Regions from separate parts of the Pseudomonas vesperimontis genome, predicted to be linked through region 2. Evidence: predicted binding sites of a transcription regulator. Region 2 holds the regulator's gene; the other holds the start of a gene.
What was found. Region 2 encodes FliA, which starts transcription of late flagellar genes. Its sites were predicted from a motif close to CTAAAGTTTNNNNNNNNNNNGCCGNTAA; they were not measured.

Region 1: the regulator FliA is predicted to act here: its motif matches at 4,662-4,689, upstream of WF513_RS01750 (methyl-accepting chemotaxis protein).

The regions. Positions count from the first base shown of each region.
Region 1 covers NZ_CP149803.1:361,862-371,673, reverse strand. The annotation lists gene rarD (EamA family transporter RarD) at 1-873, shown strand, start outside; gene WF513_RS01765 (ACT domain-containing protein) at 978-1,496, opposite strand; gene WF513_RS01760 (GNAT family N-acetyltransferase) at 1,511-1,957, opposite strand; gene WF513_RS01755 (malate synthase G) at 2,254-4,431, shown strand; gene WF513_RS01750 (methyl-accepting chemotaxis protein) at 4,839-6,461, shown strand; gene WF513_RS01745 (hypothetical protein) at 6,488-7,645, shown strand; gene WF513_RS01740 (phosphate ABC transporter substrate-binding protein) at 7,657-8,052, shown strand; gene WF513_RS01735 (putative nucleotidyltransferase substrate binding domain-containing protein) at 8,327-9,812, shown strand, end outside.
Region 2 covers NZ_CP149803.1:1,222,606-1,232,417, forward strand. The annotation lists gene flhA (flagellar biosynthesis protein FlhA) at 1-669, shown strand, start outside; gene flhF (flagellar biosynthesis protein FlhF) at 685-1,983, shown strand; gene fleN (flagellar synthesis regulator FleN) at 2,060-2,890, shown strand; gene fliA (RNA polymerase sigma factor FliA) at 2,887-3,633, shown strand; gene WF513_RS05785 (chemotaxis response regulator CheY) at 3,728-4,102, shown strand; gene WF513_RS05790 (protein phosphatase CheZ) at 4,122-4,910, shown strand; gene WF513_RS05795 (chemotaxis protein CheA) at 4,922-7,132, shown strand; gene WF513_RS05800 (chemotaxis response regulator protein-glutamate methylesterase) at 7,176-8,279, shown strand; gene WF513_RS05805 (flagellar motor protein) at 8,279-9,019, shown strand; gene motD (flagellar motor protein MotD) at 9,032-9,812, shown strand, end outside.

The DNA of each region.
Region 1 (9,812 bases), 860 kb from region 2:
CGCGGGTACATTCTCGGCCTGACCGCCTACATTATTTGGGGCCTGTTCCCACTCTATTTCAAAGCCATTCAAAGCGTGCCCGCACTTGAAATCATCGTGCACCGGGCACTTTGGTCGGCCATTTTTGGTGCGTTGCTGCTGCTGGTATGGAAGCACCCTGGCTGGCTGCGCGCGCTACTGGCCCACCCCAAGCGTTTCGCCGTATTGGGCCTTAGCGGCCTGCTGATCGCCAGCAACTGGCTGGTGTATGTGTGGGCGGTAAATGATGGGCGCATGCTTGAGGCCAGCCTGGGCTACTACATCAACCCGCTGGTCAATGTCCTGCTGGGCATGCTGATTCTTGGCGAGCGGTTGCGCCGCTTGCAATGGCTGGCCGTGGCGTTGGCTGCGCTGGGGGTTATGCAGCAGTTGTGGCAGGTTGGCAGCATTCCTTGGGTCTCCCTGGTGCTGGCCCTGACATTCAGCTTCTACGGGCTGATTCGTAAACAGGCGCCGGTCGCAGCACTGCCCGGATTGGTCGTAGAAACCTGGCTGCTGCTGCCACTGGCGCTTGGCTGGTTGCTGCTGCACCCAGCGGCGATGAGCACCCAAGCTGATTTTTGGAGCACCCCGCAAGCGCTCTGGTTGATTGCTGCGGGCCCGATTACCCTGGTACCGCTGGTGTGCTTCAACGCCGCAGCCCGCCACCTGCCCTACACCACGCTGGGCTTTTTACAGTACGTGGCCCCGACCTTAGTGTTGCTGCAGGCGATCTTCCTGTTTGGTGAGCATTTCGACCCGAGCAAGCTGCTGGCGTTTATCTGCATTTGGGCTGGGCTGGCTATTTACAGCGTCGACGCTTGGTTAACCCTGCGCAAACGCCGGCCGGTGTAAGAACCATCAGCAGCTAGTAAAAAGGCCCCGAGGCACGTGTCAGTGCTTCGGGGTTTCGTGTTTAAGGCTCAGGTTTATCGATATAAGTGCGGGGAACCCCGGCACTACTCCTCGATTTGCAGCTTCAGCTCCACCATCAGATCATCGGCCAACGCTTCTAGATGCGTTTGCAGCTGCTCCAAGGTCAGGCTTTGCGGCACACCCAACAAGGCTTGCGCCTGGAAGAGCAGCTCACCACTCATGGGCGCAGGCACGACTTCGGTGCTCAGGCTCTCCAAGTTGACGCCATGGCTGCTAAGCAAGCGGGTGATGTCACGCACGATGCCCGGGCGATCATTGCCCACCAACTCCAGACGAATAGCTTGCCAGGTAACTACCGGCGCAGCACCGCCTGTGGCGATCTGCACACGAATGCCTTGGGCCTGCAATGCCTCCAGCGCAGCTACCAAACCGGGGTGCGCCGCCAGCGGTACATCCACCCGCAGTATCCCGGCGAACTGACCCGCCATGCGCGACATGCGGCTTTCCAGCCAGTTGCCGCCATGCTCGCTGATGCACTGAGCGACGCGCTCGACCAGCCCTGGCTGATCCTGGGCAATAACCGTGAGTACCAGATGATCCATGTTTTGCTCCTTGTTCAGTTCAAGCTCAGCCAATAGGTAAAAAATACTTCGTCACGCACATAACCCAAACGCTCATAAAGGGCTTGTCCTGGCAGATTGCTCTTTGCCGTCTCCAACTGCAAACCGCAGGCTCCGCTCGCCTGCGCATGATCGCGCGCAGCGTTCATCAGCGCCTCACCGACACCTTGGCGGCGCGCCGACTTATGGACATAGAGGTCACTGAGCAACCAAGCCGGCTGCAACGCTAACGATGAGAAAAAGGCATACAGCTGCACAAACCCGAGCGCCGCACCGTGCGCATCGCGGGCCAGCAGAATCGTCGAATCAGCGTTATCCATGCGGGCTGCAAGAAAATCCCGCACCTGCACACGCGGTTTTGCCACCTGATAGAACGTGAGATAGGCGCAGAATAATTCGCTCAACTCGTCGAGATCTGCAGCTGTGGCGGCCTGAATAGGCATAAAAGTCGACCTCCATAAAAACCATGCAGCAGTATAGGCAAGCCGCTCCGAGAGCCATCGCGCGCCTTCAAAGCAATTAGCTGCGGACTATTCCGCCTTCACAAAGAACAATACTGTGAATTTAACGCAGCAATATTTATGCAAAATCATCGCAAAACACTTCATTAGCAACAGAGCGACGCGCACCAACTGATTTTCCCCGGGCCTTGATGTAGTATGCCGCGCCTCGGACTACATGCGGCACTGCCCATGTCCGACGCGCTTATTGAGTAAAGCTGAGCAGAGTGAGGCAAGTGATGACTGAACGCGTTCAAGTAGGCAGCCTGCAGGTTGCTAAAGTGCTGTTCGACTTCGTGAACAACGAAGCCATCCCCGGTACCGGCATTGCTGCCGAGACGTTCTGGGCAGGTGCCGAAGCGGTCATCAATGACCTGGCGCCGAAAAACCGGGCGCTGCTCGCTAAGCGCGACCAGATTCAGGCACAGGTCGACGCGTGGCACCAAGCCCGCGCAGGGCAAGCCCACGATGCAGTGGCCTACAAAGCCTTCCTGCAAGAAATCGGCTATCTGCTGCCAGAGCCTGCCGACTTCCACGCCACCACCGAGAACGTCGACGAAGAAATCGCCCGCCTCGCCGGGCCCCAGTTGGTGGTGCCGGTGATGAACGCGCGCTTCGCCCTGAACGCGTCCAATGCTCGTTGGGGCTCGCTGTACGATGCTCTCTACGGCACTGACGTGATCAGCGAAGAAGGCGGCGCCGAGAAAGGCCGCGGCTACAACAAGGTTCGTGGTGACAAGGTCATCGCCTTCGCCCGCACCTTCCTCGACGATGCCGCGCCACTGGCCGCCGGCTCCCACGTCGACTCCACTGGCTACAAGATCGTTGACGGCAAGCTGGTCGTCGCCCTTAAAGGCGGCAGCAACAGCGGCCTGCGTGATGACGCGCAACTGATCGGCTTCCAAGGCGCTAGCGATGCGCCCATCGCCGTGCTGCTCAAGCACAACGGCCTGCACTTTGAAATCCAGATTGATGCCAGCACTCCAGTCGGCCAGACCGATGCCGCCGGCGTCAAAGACGTGCTAATGGAAGCGGCACTGACCACCATCATGGATTGCGAAGACTCCGTGGCGGCCGTTGATGCTGACGACAAAGTGGTGATCTACAAAAACTGGCTCGGCCTGATGAAAGGCGACTTGGCTGAAGAGGTTGCCAAAGGCGGCCAGACCTTCACCCGCACCATGAATCCGGACCGCGTTTACACCCAGCCTGCCGGTGGTGAGTTATCCCTGCATGGCCGCAGCCTACTGTTCGTGCGGAACGTCGGCCACCTGATGACCAACCCCGCCATCCTCGACGCCGCTGGCAATGAGGTACCGGAAGGTATCCAAGACGCGCTGTTCACCAGCTTGTGCGCAGTGCACAACCTGAATGGCAACACCAGCCGCAAAAACACTCGCACCGGCTCGGTCTACATTGTTAAACCGAAAATGCACGGCCCAGAGGAAGTGGCGTTCACGACCGAGATTTTCGGCCGTGTTGAAGGCGTTCTCAGCCTGCCGCGCAATACCTTGAAAGTCGGCATCATGGACGAAGAACGGCGCACCACCGTCAACCTCAAGGCTTGCATCAAAGCCGCCAGCGAGCGCGTGGTGTTCATCAACACCGGCTTCCTCGACCGCACCGGCGACGAAATTCACACTTCCATGGAAGCTGGCGCCGTTGTGCGCAAAGCCGCCATGAAAAACGAGAAGTGGATCAGCGCCTACGAGAACAACAACGTTGATGTTGGCCTGGCCACCGGCCTGCAAGGCCGCGCGCAAATCGGCAAAGGCATGTGGGCCATGCCCGACCTGATGGCGGCCATGGTTGAGCAAAAAGTCGCTCACCCAATGGCCGGCGCTAATACCGCCTGGGTGCCGTCGCCAACTGCTGCTGCCTTGCACGCCATGCACTATCACAAGGTGGATGTATTCGCTCGCCAGGCCGAACTGGCTAAGCGCGCGCCGGCATCCGTTGATGACATCCTCAGCATTCCGCTGGCGCAGAACACCAACTGGACGCCTGAGGAAGTTCAGAACGAACTGGACAACAACTCACAAGGCATCCTCGGCTATGTGGTGCGCTGGATCGACCAAGGCGTGGGTTGCTCGAAAGTGCCGGACATCAATGACATCGGCTTGATGGAAGACCGCGCCACCCTGCGCATCTCCAGCCAGCTGCTGGCCAACTGGCTGCGTCATGGCATCGCCACCGAAGAGCAAATTGTTGCCAGCCTCAAGCGCATGGCGCCTGTGGTGGATCGACAGAACGACAGCGACCCGCTGTACCGTCCGCTGGCACCGAACTTCGACAGCAACATCGCGTTCCAGGCTGCCCTGGAACTGGTGGTCGAAGGTACCAAGCAACCGAACGGCTACACCGAGCCTGTCTTGCACCGCCGCCGCCGCGAGTTCAAAGCGGCCAACGGTCTGTAACCTGAGGCTGTAGTGACTCAAAAAACCGCCTCTCGGGGCGGTTTTTTATGGGCGCTGGTCTACCGCTGCAGGTTGCAGCTCAGTATCGACATACACCGTGCAAAGTGCATTATCCTAAATAAGATCAATGCCAAGACCGGGTAAACTCCTCTAAAACATAAGCATAACGTCAGCAGTCTTCTGGCAACATTTGCGCACAGCACGACAGAAGGCAAAAACACTTGGTTGCATGCCAGTATTTTTGCCATGCGTCGATAAATTTGGGCCTCCTTAACTACAGAAGTACTAAGCTCTGCCGAAACAATAATCGACCATACGCAAAGCGTATGGTCAGCACATGACCGATAAATGGCAGGATGCCCACAAAACCAACTCGGTATACTTCGCCCCAAATTGGGACACCTGCCATGCTAAAAAATCTTTCGCTTACCCTAAAGTTTCTGCTGCTGCCTGCGGTTGCGTTGCTTGGCCTGCTGCTGTTTGTCGGCTACACCTCCATGCAACTGGGCAATAACGACAAACGCCTTGTGGACCTTGAAACCCACAGCTTCCCAACGCTGGAGAAAGCCGACGCGGTGATCTTCCAGTACTCGCGTCTGCCTGGCCTGCTTAACAGCGCCGTCGCGGCGGGTGAAATGGAAACTCTGAGCGAGGCCCGGCAAGTACTGACCGAGATTACTAACAAGCAACAGGAGTTGCAGTTACTGGTTGCCGACCGTCAGGACCGTCGTCAAGAGCTGGACGCTTGGCGCACTGCGATCAAGCGCTACGCCGACAACGCGCTGCCCGCCTCGGAGCAACTGATCAAAGGTACTGCCAGTTTCGAAGAGCTGGCGCCAAGCCTAGGCCGCATGGCCACCGACCTAAACGAGGCGCAAAGCCTTGGCACCACGTTCCGCGCGCATGCCTATGAAGACTTCCGCCAGACCCTGGCACAAACTCGCACCGACAATGCCACCACCACCCGAGTTGGCTTTGCTCTGTCTGCCGTGCTGGTCATCTTGGTGAGCATTGTCTCGCTCTTGGTCATACGCGGCATCATGGCCAACGTGCGCGGTGTAATCACCTCGCTGCAAGCCATTGCCAGTGGTGATGGCGACTTAACGCGCCGCGTGAGCGTTGATTCCAACGATGAAATTGGCGAAATGATTCAGCTCTTCAACGGCTTTATCGACAAGCTTCAGTCAACCATCCGCCAAATCATCGAAGCCGCCAACCCATTGGGCAGTATGTCCAAAGAGCTGTATCGGCTCACCCAGGACGCCCAACAAAACTCGGGGTCGCAACAAGGCCATACCGATTCAATCAGCCGCGATATCCTGACCATGACCAACAGCATTCAGGAAGTTGCACATCGTTCGCAGCAGGCCTCCGATGAGGCGGGTGCAGCCACCAAGCAAGCCGATCAAGCCCGGCAAAATATTGGCTCCCTTTCAACCAGCATCAGTGACCTGGGCAGCAGCGTTATGGGTGCGGTCAAGGCCATGGAGCAGCTGGAAGAAGAAACCCAGCAGGTTGGCTCGGTGCTAACGGTTATTCGCAGCATTGCTGAACAAACCAACCTGCTGGCTCTCAACGCAGCCATTGAGGCGGCGCGCGCCGGCGAGCAAGGCCGTGGCTTTGCTGTAGTAGCAGATGAGGTGCGCAACTTAGCGCAAAAAACCGCTGCCTCGACCGCCGAGATCCAAACCATCATTCAACGTCTGCAATCAAGCGCCAACGGCGTGCTTAACGTGATGACGGCCAATGGCGAAAAAGCCCAAAACAGCATCGAGCGTTCGGTGCAAGCCACACAAATTCTTGAAGCCATTGCTGATGCGGTAGGCCATATCAACGAATTGAATGCTGGCATTGCTCAGTTCACCCAAGAGCAAATCGGCCTGTCCAGTTCCATTCAGCAAGACACACAAGTGTTGCAGCAGGACGCACAAGCAACCGCACAAGGTGCACAGGCTACCGCTCGCCTCGGCGAACAATTGGTCAGCACCGGGGATCACCTGCGCGCGGCGACAGCCCAGTTCCGCGTTTAACCTGAAACACACAGGAGCACACCTGAATGAGCAAACGTCACCTTCTCGGCTTGGCCGTCTGCCTGGCCAGCCTGCCAGCCCTTGCAGTTGAGCAAGGCGAGTATCAGCTCAACGGTTTCGGCACCCTCGGCATCACCCACTTGGGCGGCGAGAGCGATCTGGATTACGGTATCCAAGGCCAAACCAACGACAGCTGGCGCGGCGATCAGCTGTCCAAGCTGGCCGTGCAAATGCGTTATGGCATCACCGATACTGTTAGCGTTACCGGCCAACTGATCACCAAACCCACCCAAGACTCGTGGGAAGTAGGGCCCGGCAATTTGTACCTCGCTTGGGAAGCAAGCGACAACCTGACCCTGCGTGGCGGTCGTCTGGGCACTCCGATTTACATGTATTCAGAAACCCTTAACGTCGGTTTCTCTTACCCGTGGCTGCGCTTGCCGGAAGAGGTTTACAGCCTTGTTCAGCTGGCTAACCATGACGGCGCTGATGTGCTGTACAACTTCAATACTGGCGCCGGCACCGTGAGCGTCCAATTAGCCGGCGGCCAAGCGATCAAACGCGATCATTACGCGCTGGATAACATGCAAGACTTGGATTACCGCGATGTTTTCGCGGCCAACGTCGCGCTGTCCACTGATAATTTCGGTACGTTCCGCATCGGCTACGCCGAGGCTGACTTGCAAATCACTGTGGACGAGACAATCACCAATGTCTTTGGTGCACAGGAAAACCGAGTATTCAATGCTCTAGATGCACAGAAAGGCAAGTTCAGCTCAGTTGGCCATCAATATGATAATGGCACATGGTTGAGCGCCGCCGAGGCGGTAAAACTCACCATTGAACAAGATAACGAAGCTGAAGCCACCGCGTTCTACGTCATGGGTGGCCGCCGCTTCGGTGATTACTTGGCGCACGTGACCTATGGCCAACTTGATGAAGTGTCTGGTCGTCAAGTGTCGATGACCTACGGCCTCAACTACAGCATCACGCCTACTGTGACGCTGAAAGGCGAATACAAGCGCGTCGACACCTCACAAACTGATGAGTCCATTGGCGTTTTCAAAGCCAATGCACAGCAGTCTTACGACAATGCCGTCTTCCAGCGCACAGGTGTTTTTGGCGCACCATTGGGCACCCAAGACGCTGACATCTTCAGCGTTGGCGTTGATTTCGTATTTTAAGGAGAGCCTTTATGAAAAAATTGCTTAGCGCTCTCGCACTGCTCAGTTGCACCACTCTGGCGCACGCTGAAGTAGCCGTTATCGTCAATGCGGGTGCCAGCGCGGCACCCAGCCAAGCTGATGTGGCCAATATTTTTCTGGGAAAAGATAAATCCCTAAAAGGTGTTGATCAGGCTGGTTGGAATCCGACTAAGGATAAGTTCTACAGCGCGGTCACCAGCAAAAGCGAATCACAGCTCAAGTCCTACTGGTCCGGGTTGGTGTTCACCGGTAAAGGCCAGCCTCTGCCAAGCGTCGCGGGCGATGCTGACGTTGTGGCTAAGGTTGCGGCTGAAGCAGACGCCATTGGCTATGTTGATGCAGCTGCGGTGAACAGTTCGGTGAAGGTGCTGTTTACCTTGCCGTAAGCATTACCGCTGGACGCACCTTATTCCGTTGCCGTCAGGCAGCGAGTGATAAGGCTGTAGATAAAAACCCTCGGTGCAATTGCCACCGAGGGTTTTTTATTTTGGCCACTGTAGCGAGCGCCCCAGCGCAAACTTAATTCGCCGCGCCCCATAGCCGCCGTGCGTAACCAGGCATGCGGGCTGCTCGGGCAGCACCATGTTCTAGACTTACGTCCAATGGCCAGCGCGGCAGCACCAGCTGACCATGAAAACCTAGACAATCCTGAGGCCGCCCATGAGCAAAGCTGACGCTTTTACCCAGGCAGGCAAGACGGCCGTGCTGCAGAACATCCACGGCACCATGGCATTTCTGCAAAAATTCCCGCCGTTCAACCAGATGGAGTCGGCCCACCTAGCGTACTTGGTGGAGAACTGCCAACTGCGTTTCTATGCTGCAGGCGAAACCATCATCAAACCTGATGATGGCCCGGTTGAGCAGTTCTTTATCGTCAAACAGGGCCGTGTCCACGGTGAGCGCCCGCACTCGGCGCGCAAAGGTACGGAAACCACCTTTGAAATCACCACGGGGGAATGCTTTCCCCTCGCCGCCCTGATCGGCGAGCGCGCAACCCGCACCGAGCATTTAGCCGGCGAAGACACCTTCTGTCTGCTGCTAAACAAGCCCGCCTTTATCAAGCTGTTTGCCCTGTCTAACCCACTGCGAGACTTTGCTTTGCGTGGGGTCAGCAGCCTGCTCGACCAAGTCAACCAGCAAGTGCAAATGCGCGCGGTGGAAACGTTGGGCGCGCAGTACTCGCTGGACACCCGCCTCGGCGAGCTGGCCATGCGCACGCCCATTAGCTGCGCCCCGGCAATGCCGCTGCGTGATGCGGTCAAGCTGATGCATGAGCAGCAGGTCGGCAGCATTGTGATCATCGACCCAGCACACAAACCCTTGGGCATTTTTACCCTGCGTGATTTGCGCCGGGTGGTCGCCGACGGCAGCATGCTGGAACAGCCCATTGCCAGTTTGATGACCCCGGAGCCCTTTTACCTGCCACCCGACGCCAGTGCCTTTGATGCGGCGATGGCCATGACCGAGCGCCATATCGCCCACGTCTGTTTGGTGCAACACGAACAGCTCTGCGGCGTTATTTCCGAGCGCGACCTGTTCAGCTTGCAGCGAGTGGACTTGGTGCATCTGGCGCGGACAATTCGCCATGCGGGGCGAGTGGAAACCCTAGCAGCGCTGCGCAGCGATGTCTGCCAGCTGGTGGACAATATGCTCGCCCACGGCGCCAGCTCCACGCAGATCACTCAGCTGATCACCTTGCTTAACGATCACACCGTGTGCCGGGTCATCGAGCTGACGCTGGAGGACATGGGCGATCCGGGCGCTCCATTCACTTGGCTGGTATTCGGCAGTGAAGGCCGCAGCGAGCAAACCCTGCACACCGATCAGGATAACGGCATTCTCTTCGAGGCTGCTGATGCTGCCGAGGCCGCTGAGATTCGCGGCCGGCTCTTGCCGCTGGCCCATGAAATCAACCTGCGCTTAGCGCAGTGCGGCTTCACCCTGTGCAAGGGCAACATCATGGCCGGTAACCCCGAGCTGTGTTTATCGCGGCAGGAGTGGCGCACGCGCTTCGACAGCTTTGTGCAGGCCGCGACCCCAGAAAACTTGCTGGCTTCAAGTATTTACTTCGATCTGCGCAGCGTCTGGGGCGACCCGCAGGGCTGCGAACAGCTGCGCCAAGGTCTGCTTAAGCAAGTCGCGAGCA
Region 2 (9,812 bases):
GGTTACACCGTGGTGGATGCCAGTACCGTGGTTGCCACGCACCTCAACCAAGTGTTGCACAAGCATGCCCACGAGTTGCTTGGCCATGAAGAGGTGCAGCAGTTGATGCAGTTGCTAGCCAAAAGCTCGCCCAAGCTGGCCGAGGAGCTGGTACCTGGCATGATCAGCCTGTCGACCCTGCTCAAGGTCTTGCAGAGTTTGCTGCAAGAGCAGGTGCCGGTGCGTGATATTCGCACCATCGCCGAGGCCATCGCCAATGTGGCAGTGAAGAGTCAAGATCCCGCCGCGATGGTGTCGGCGGTGCGCGTCGCGCTGGCTCGTGCAATCGTGCAAAGCATTGTGGGACTAGAGCTTGAGCTGCCTGTGATCACCTTAGAACCTAGGTTGGAACAGATATTGCTCAACAGTATTCAGAAGGCCGGGCAAGGCTCAGAGGAGGGCATCCTCTTGGAGCCTGGCATGGCTGAGAAGCTGCAGCGATCCCTGGTGGAAGCGGCGCAGCGTCAGGAGATGCTCGGCAAACCAGTGATACTGCTGGTGGCCGGTCCGGTCCGGGCGATGCTCTCGCGATTCGCGCGGCTGGCAGTTCCGAGTATCCATGTGCTGGCATACCAGGAAATTCCGGATAACAAGCAGGTCACCATCGTTGCGACGGTGGGTCAGAACTAACCGAGGTTACAGGCCATGCAGGTCAAACGATTTTTCGCCGCCGATATGCGTACCGCCATGAAGCTGGTGCGTGATGAGCTGGGTGCCGATGCCTCGATCATAGGCAATCGCCGGGTTGCTGGTGGCGTTGAGCTGACGGCAGCATTGGACTACCAAGTGCCCGCTGCGCCATCGCGCCAGCCTAATCCGGCACTGGAAGCCGAATTGCGCAAAACTCAAGCGAAGATCGCCACCGCGCAGGCTGAGCTGACAACCCGTGCTCAGGTTGATGCCGGTAAAGATCGCCAGTTGTTTGGCGCGGTTGCCACTGCGCCCGTTGCTAGCTTTGCTGATGTTTTGCGCCCGGCGCGCGCGTCGACTGCCACAACGGATCAGGGCGCTCTCGATGCCATGCGCTTCGAGCTGCATGGCTTGCGCGAATTAATTGAAGTGCAGTTGGGTTCGATCGCTTGGGGGCAACTGCAAACGCGTCGCCCGCAGCAAGCCAATTTATGGCGTCGACTGCAGCGCATGGGCTTATCTGCCGAGCTGGCAAAAGCTTTACTTGAGCGCATTTCCACTATTTCCGAGCCCCGCCAAGCCTGGCGCATGCTGTTGGCGCATTTGGCTCATGCGATCAAAACACCGAAGCAGGAGCCGATGGAAGACGGCGGTGTTATTGCATTAGTGGGTCCTGCCGGCATGGGTAAAACCACCACCTTAGCCAAGCTCGCCGCACGCTATGTACTTAAATACGGTGCGCAACATATTGCCTTGGTCAGTTTGGACAGCTACCGCATCGGTGCGCAGGAGCAACTGAAAACCTTGGGTCGTATTCTTAATGTGCCCGTCACCTTGGTTGATCCAGGCCAGTCCTTGACTCAAGCCCTTGCCCCGCTGGCGCGTAAGCGGGTGGTGCTGATTGATACAGCGGGTCTCCCGGCTAATGATCCAGCGTTGCGTATGCAACTGGAAACCCTGGCCAGTCGAGGCGTTAATGCAAAAAATTATCTGGTTATGGCCTCTACCAGTCAGAGTCAAGTGCTCAAAGCCGCCTACCATAGTTACAAGCGTTGTGGTTTGAGCGGTTGCATTATCACCAAGGCCGATGAGGCCACCAGCTTGGGTGAGGTTTTAGGTCTGGCTATTAGCCAGCGTCTACCGGTAGCCTACCTAACTGATGGGCCACGTATTCCTGATGATCTGCAGATCCCGCGCAGTCATCAATTGGTCAGCCGAGCCGTTGGGCTGCAGGCGACCCAAGAACCGAGCGAGGATACGATGGCGGAGATGTTTGCCGACCTGTACCAGCAGCCCACACAGCGCGTCAGTTAAGCGCCATGCTGTTAGGTGGGACGGTACTTAACCGATCAAGTGGCTCCAGTCGACGTTAGACAAGGTGTTAGAAATTATGGGTATGCATCCCGTACAGGTGATTGCGGTGACCGGCGGCAAGGGTGGCGTCGGTAAGACCAACGTCTCAGTCAATCTGGCGATAGCTCTGGCTGATCTAGGTCGGCGAGTGATGTTGTTGGACGCCGACCTTGGCTTGGCCAACGTCGACGTGTTGTTGGGGCTGACAGCCAAGCGCACTCTGGAAGATGTGATCAGTGGCGAATGTGATCTGCGCGATGTGTTGTTGCAGGGCCCGGGTGGTATCCGCATTGTCCCGGCGGCCTCAGGTATTCAGAGTATGGTGCAGCTGTCGCCTATGCAGCATGCCGGGTTAATCCAAGCGTTTAGTGATATTAGCGACAACCTGGATGTATTGATCATCGACACAGCTGCTGGAATTGGTGATGGCGTCGTCAGCTTCGTGCGTGCAGCGCAGGAAGTGCTGGTGGTCGTGTGTGATGAGCCAACCTCAATTACCGACGCCTACGCCCTGATTAAATTGCTCAACCGCGACCACGGCATGAATCGCTTTCGCGTTTTAGCCAATATGGCTCACAGCCCGCAAGAAGGTCGTAACCTGTTTGCTAAGCTGACTAAAGTCACAGACCGTTTCCTCGATGTTGCCCTGCAATATGTCGGTGCGGTGCCTTACGATGAGTCCGTGCGCAAGGCGGTACAGAAGCAGCGCGCGGTTTACGAAGCCTTCCCGCGCTCCAAGTGCGCGCTGGCGTTTAAAGCCATCGCGCAAAAAGTTGACGCATGGCCGCTACCCGCTAACCCGCGCGGGCATTTGGAATTTTTCGTTGAGCGTTTGGTGCAACAACCGCTCGCAGACGCGGCCCTATGACAGCAGCCTCTGGACTACGTATGTATAGCAAGGCGCAGGCGCAAGACGCACAGCACCAGTTGATCGAGCGCTACGCGCCTCTGGTCAAACGCATTGCCTATCACCTGCTGGCGCGCTTACCGGCCAATGTGCAGGTTGACGATTTGATTCAAGCCGGGATGATCGGCCTACTTGAAGCTTCAAAAAAATACGATTCCAGCAAAGGAGCCAGTTTCGAGACGTTTGTGGGCATCCGCATACGTGGCTCCATGCTTGACGAGGTGCGCAAAGGTGATTGGGCGCCGCGTTCGGTGCACCGTAATAGCCGCATGGTCAGTGACGCGATTAGGAAAGTTGAGGCCAGAACGGGTCGAGACGCTAAAGATCAAGAGGTTGCGGCCGAACTAGAATTGAGTCTTGAAGATTACTACGGCATTCTTGGCGACACGCTAGGCAGCCGCCTATTCAGCTTCGACGACCTGTTGCAGGACGGCGAGCACGGCGCGATGGATGAGGATGCTGGCAGCAATCACCTTGAACCCTCTCGTGATTTGGAAGATCAACGTTTTCAAGCGGCCCTAGCAGATGCCATTGCTGGCTTGCCAGAGCGCGAGCGCCTAGTGTTAGCACTGTATTACGATGAAGAATTAAATCTAAAAGAGATTGGTGCAGTGTTGGGGGTTAGCGAGTCACGAGTAAGCCAGTTACACAGTCAGTGTGCTGCTCGCTTGCGTGCCCGCCTAGCTGAATGGCGTGCCCGCTGAATTGCACGTTAATGCTCGCCGATTTCACGATTAAAGGCGCACACAGGTCGCTGGGTGCGTTTGGGACTGTACGGAGGTCGACTTGGACAAGAACATGAAAATCCTCATCGTTGATGACTTTTCAACGATGCGACGAATCATTAAGAACCTCTTGCGTGATTTGGGGTTTACCAACACCGCCGAAGCGGATGACGGCGTAACGGCGCTGCCGATGCTGCAAAGCGGCAGTTTTGACTTTTTGGTCACGGACTGGAACATGCCTGGCATGACCGGTATCGACTTGCTGCGCGCTGTGCGTGCGGATGATCGCCTAAAAACGCTGCCGGTACTGATGGTCACGGCAGAAGCCAAGCGCGATCAGATCATCGAGGCCGCCCAAGCGGGTGTTAACGGTTATGTAGTTAAGCCGTTCACTGCTCAGGTACTTAAAGAGAAGATTGAGAAAATCTTCGAGCGCGTCAACGGCTGATGTCTGCCATGAGGGTTCTATGGAACATAATGATTCCGCTCAGGGTGATCTTGAGTCGTCCTTGAAACACAGTGCTCGCCAACTGGTAGACAGCCTTGAACGTGGCAACTTTGGTGAAGCGGTACAGCTGATACATGACCTGAACAAGGCGCGCGACCGTGGCTTGTATCATGAGGTCGGCAAGCTGACCCGAGAGCTGCATAACGCCATCGTCAATTTCCAACTCGACCCTCGTATGCCGCATGCTACCGAGGTTTCACAAATCACCGATGCCACTGAACGTTTGAATTACGTGGTGACGATGACCGAGAAAGCGGCTAATCGCACCATGGACTTGGTCGAGCAAAGTACCCCGCTGGTCAATGGTTTTAGCGATGAAGCGCATAGTTTAAGTGCTGACTGGGGGCGATTTATGCGCCGCGAGATGAGCGCTGACAACTTTCGTGAGTTGGCTAAACGGGTTGAGTCGTTTCTCGATCGCAGCGAGCGTGATGGCGCCAAACTGTCGGCCAATCTGAACGACATCATGCTGGCCCAAGATTTTCAGGACTTAACAGGGCAGGTGATTAAACGCGTCACCCAGTTGGTCACTGAAGTTGAAAGTAACCTGCTGAAACTGGTGCTAATGGCCAGCCAAGTGGATCAGTTTGCCGGCATTGAGCACAACCGCGAGATGCTCCGCGCCGAACAAGAAAAACAAAAAGAACCTTCCCATGGTGAAGGTCCGCAGATTCATGCCGATAAGCGTGAAGACGTCGCATCTAATCAAGATGATGTCGACGACCTGCTTTCCAGTCTGGGATTTTAGGAGCACGTCTTATGAGCTTCGGCGCCGATGAAGAAATCCTTCAGGACTTCCTGGTAGAGGCCGGCGAGATTATTGAACTGTTGTCTGAACAGCTTGTAGAGCTGGAAAGTCGACCCGACGATAAGAATCTGCTAAATGCTATTTTCCGCGGTTTTCATACGGTCAAAGGCGGTGCCGGGTTTCTCCAGCTCAATGAGTTGGTGGAATGCTGTCACATCGCAGAAAACGTCTTCGACATCCTGCGCAAGGGTGAGCGACGCGTCGACTCCGCATTGATGGACGTGGTGCTGGAAGCACTGGATGCCGTCACCAGTATGTTCACTGAGGTACGCGAACGTACCAGCCTGACTCCTGCTACCCCTGAGTTACTAGCCGCTTTGGCGCGTATGGCTGAACCAGGCGGCGCCGATGATAGCGCGTTGCCTGACGCGATTGCAGCACCCGAACCTGAGCCAGTCGCTGACGACATAACTGACACTGAGTTCGAGCAGTTACTCGGCTCCCTGGATAATGTGCAGGCGCCGGCGGCCAGCGCGGCCAGTGGCGATGAAATTACCGATGATGAATTTGAATCGTTGCTCGACCAGCTGCATGGTAAGGGTCAGTTTGTAGCGCCTGAAGTCGTCTCTGCGCCTACAACTCCGGCCCCTGCAACGGCGGGCAGTAACGAAATTACCGATGACGAATTTGAGTCACTACTCGATCAATTGCATGGCAAAGGCCAGTTCGCGGCGCCGGCTGCAGCAGCACCTGTTGCTCCAGCTGCCAGCGTTAAGCCTGCCGAGGCAGCGAGTGGTGATATTACCGATGATGAGTTTGAGGCCTTGCTCGATCAACTTCACGGTAAAGGTAGGTTTGTCGAGCCTGAGGTGATCAAGCCTGTTGCACCCGCACCCGCACCCGCACCCGCACCATCTTCAGCGCCCAAGCCAGCGCAAGCCCCTAAAGCTGTAGCTAAGCCCGCAGCCCCGCCCGAAGCTAAACCTGCACCGGCCAAGCCGCCAGTTTCAGCACCCTCCGCGCCTGTAGCAGAGAAGGCCTCGCCACCCAGCGAAGCAGAAACCACTGTGCGGGTCGACACCGCGCGGCTGGATGAGATCATGAATATGGTCGGTGAGCTGGTATTGGTGCGTAACCGTCTGGTCCGCCTGGGTTCCAGCAGCGGCGATGAAGCCATGTCCAAGGCAGTTTCAAACTTGGATGTGGTTACGGCTGATTTGCAAACGGCGGTAATGAAAACCCGTATGCAGCCGATCAAAAAGGTCTTCGGGCGCTTCCCGCGTCTGGTTCGTGATCTTGCCCGCAACCTTAAAAAAGAGATCAACTTAGAGCTGGTCGGTGAAGAAACCGACCTCGACAAGAACTTGGTAGAGGCGCTAGCCGACCCGCTGGTGCACTTGGTGCGTAACGCGGTCGACCATGGTATTGAAACGCCGGAAGAGCGCGAAGCGTCGGGCAAAGCACGTGGTGGTAAGGTAATCCTCTCCGCCGAGCAGGAAGGTGATCATATTCTCTTGTCGATCTCTGATGACGGTAAGGGCATGGACGCTGACGTACTGCGCGCCAAAGCCGTGGAAAAAGGTCTGTTGGATAAAGACGCTGCCGATCGCCTCAACGAGTTTGAATGTTACAACCTGATTTTTGCGCCGGGGTTCTCGACTAAAACCGAGATTTCAGATGTATCTGGCCGTGGTGTGGGCATGGATGTGGTGAAAACCAAGATCTCCCAGCTCAATGGCACCGTTAACGTGTTTTCGGTTAAGGGCCAGGGTTCGAAGATCGTCATTAAAGTGCCGTTGACGCTGGCGATCATGCCAACGCTGATGGTCATGTTGGCAAATCAAGCGTTTGCCTTCCCGCTGGTTAACGTCAATGAAATCTTCCACCTCGACCTGTCGCGCACCAACGTCGTCGACGGCCAAGAAGTGGTGATCGTACGTGACAAAGCCTTGCCGTTGTTTTACCTCAAGCGTTGGTTGATCGGTAATGCCGCTCACGTTGAGCAAGGGGAAGGTCATGTGGTGATTCTGACTGTCGGCAGCCAGCGTATCGGCTTTGTGGTTGATCAATTGGTTGGCCAGGAAGAGGTGGTGATTAAGCCTTTGGGCAAAATGCTGCAGGGCACTCCAGGTATGTCAGGTGCGACCATTACCGGTGATGGACGTATTGCCTTGATTCTTGACGTGCCGAGCATGCTCAAACGTTACGCACGGCGCATCTGATTGTTAGCGGCGCAGGTTTCTGTCGCGTCGTTTAGGAGTGTTTATGGTGGTTAAGGTGTTGGTGGTCGATGACTCCGGTTTTTTTCGTCGACGGGTGTCGGAAATTCTTTCAGCCGATCCGAATATTCAGGTGATTGGCACAGCCACTAACGGCCGCGAAGCCATTGAGCAGGCGCAAGCGCTTAAACCTGATGTGATTACCATGGATTATGAGATGCCGATGATGGATGGCATCACGGCTGTGCGTAATATCATGCAGCGCTGCCCAACGCCGGTATTGATGTTCTCTTCGCTGACCCACGAAGGCGCGCGAGTCACGCTGGATGCGCTGGAAGCGGGTGCAGTTGATTTTCTGCCGAAAAATTTTGAGGATATTTCGCGAAATCCTGAGCGAGTTAAGCAGCTGCTCTGCGAAAAAATTCATACCATTGCCCGCAGTAATCGACGCAGCCTTAGCCCGCCAACCATTGCAACGCCTGCCTCACAAGCTAAGCCGGCGGTGCGTGCTGCACCCGCGCCCGCGGCGCAGCTTCGTCCTGCTGTCGCCTCCGCGCCTACGGCTTCTAGCGCAGCGCCCAAGCGTAAGTCTTATAAGCTAGTGGCAATTGGTACCTCAACGGGCGGGCCGGTCGCGTTGCAACGTGTGTTGACTCAATTGCCGGCTAATTTTCCGTCCCCCATCGTGCTGATCCAGCACATGCCTGCCGCCTTTACTAAGGCATTTGCTGAGCGTCTCGATAAGTTGTGCCGCATCAATGTCAAAGAGGCTGAAGACGGTGATGTACTGCGTCCGGGGCTTGCACTGCTCGCGCCTGGCGGCAAGCAGATGATGGTCGATGCTCGCGGCGTGGTGAAAATCCTGCCTGGCGATGAACGCTTGAACTACAAACCCTGCGTCGATATCACCTTTGGTTCGGTCGCCAAATCTTATGCGGATAAAGTGCTAGCGGTCGTGCTGACAGGCATGGGCGCTGATGGCCGTGAAGGTGCGCGTCTGCTCAAGCAGTGCGGCAGCCAAGTATGGGCTCAGGATGAAGCCAGTTGCGTGATTTATGGCATGCCCATGGCCATCGTCAAAGCCAACTTAGCCGATGCAATCTACCCGCTGGACGATATCGGCAGGCACTTGGCGGAGACCTGTATTTAATGGATGTGCTGAGCCTTATTGGGGTCATTTTGGCGTTTGTTGCCATCCTCGGCGGCAATTACCTTGAGGGTGGCCATGTCGGCGCGTTACTCAATGGGCCAGCGGCACTAATTGTCATTGGTGGCACGCTCGGCGCAGCTTTTCTTCAGGCGCCTGTGCACTCATTTAAGCGGGCTCTGGCCATTGTCAGCTGGATTTTTTTTCCACCTCGGATAGACCTTGTAGGTGGCATTAATCGCGTAGTCGGCTGGAGTATGACCGCGCGCAAGGAGGGTTTGTTGGGCCTTGAGGCGGTGGCTGATGTCGAGGCAGACCCCTATGCGCGTAAAGGCTTGCAGCTTTTGGTCGACGGCGCTGAGCCTGAGGCCATTCGCAGCATTCTTGAAGTCGACCTGTACAACCAAGAAGGGCGAGACATTCAGGCTGCCAAGGTGTTTGAAAGTATGGGCGGTTACGCTCCAACCATTGGCATTATCGGTGCCGTTATGGGGCTGATTCATGTGATGGGCAATCTGGCTGATCCGAGCATGCTCGGCAGCGGGATTGCCGTCGCATTCGTGGCCACCATCTATGGCGTAGGTTTCGCTAACCTGCTGTTGTTACCTATTGGTAGCAAACTCAAGGCCATAGCCCAGCGTCAGTCGCGTTATCGTGAGATGTTGCTCGAAGGCATCCTGTCGATTGCCGAGGGTGAAAACCCGCGCTCCATCGAATTAAAGCTGCAAGGCTTTATGGATTGATGGGGACACGTTATGGCCCGCAGGCGTCACCAAGAAGAGCATGAAAACCACGAGCGTTGGCTGGTCTCTTATGCAGATTTCATCACCCTGCTGTTTGCGTTTTTTGTGGTGATGTATTCGATCTCGTCGATCAATGAAGGCAAGTACAAAATCCTTTCAGACAGCCTGACTGGCGTGTTCAACCAACCTGACCGTGCGATCAAACCAATACCTGTGGGCGATGAGCGCCCGCGTACCACCGAGCCGGACCGTTCGCTGGTGGATGAGGAAAGCACCCTGTCGGCTGCCGACTCACTGGAAAGTATCGCCAACAGCGTGCGTGAGGCTTTTAGCGATTTAATTCAGTCCAATCAGCTCAAGGTGAGTGGCAATGAGTTATGGATTGAGATTGAGCTCAGCTCCAGTTTGCTGTTCACCAGCGGCGATGCAGTCCCTAATAACGCTGCGTTCGATATTATCGAGAAGGTCGCCAAAATTCTGGCACCTTATGAGAACCCGGTCCATGTTGAGGGCTTTACCGATAATCTGCCGATTCAGACCGCGCAATTCCCCACTAACTGGGAGCTTTCTACCGCGAGGGCTGCGAGTATCGTGCGAATGTTGGCCATGGATGGCGTTAAGCCAAGTCGTCTGGCTGCTGTGGGTTATGGCGAGTTTCAACCCGTCGCTGATAACGCCACATTGGAAGGACGTGGGCGTAACCGTCGAGTGGTGTTGGTGATCTCGCGTAATCTAGATGTGCGCCGCAGTGTGAGTGGTGTGGGCAGTGCCAATGCCAAACCCGATGCAGCCT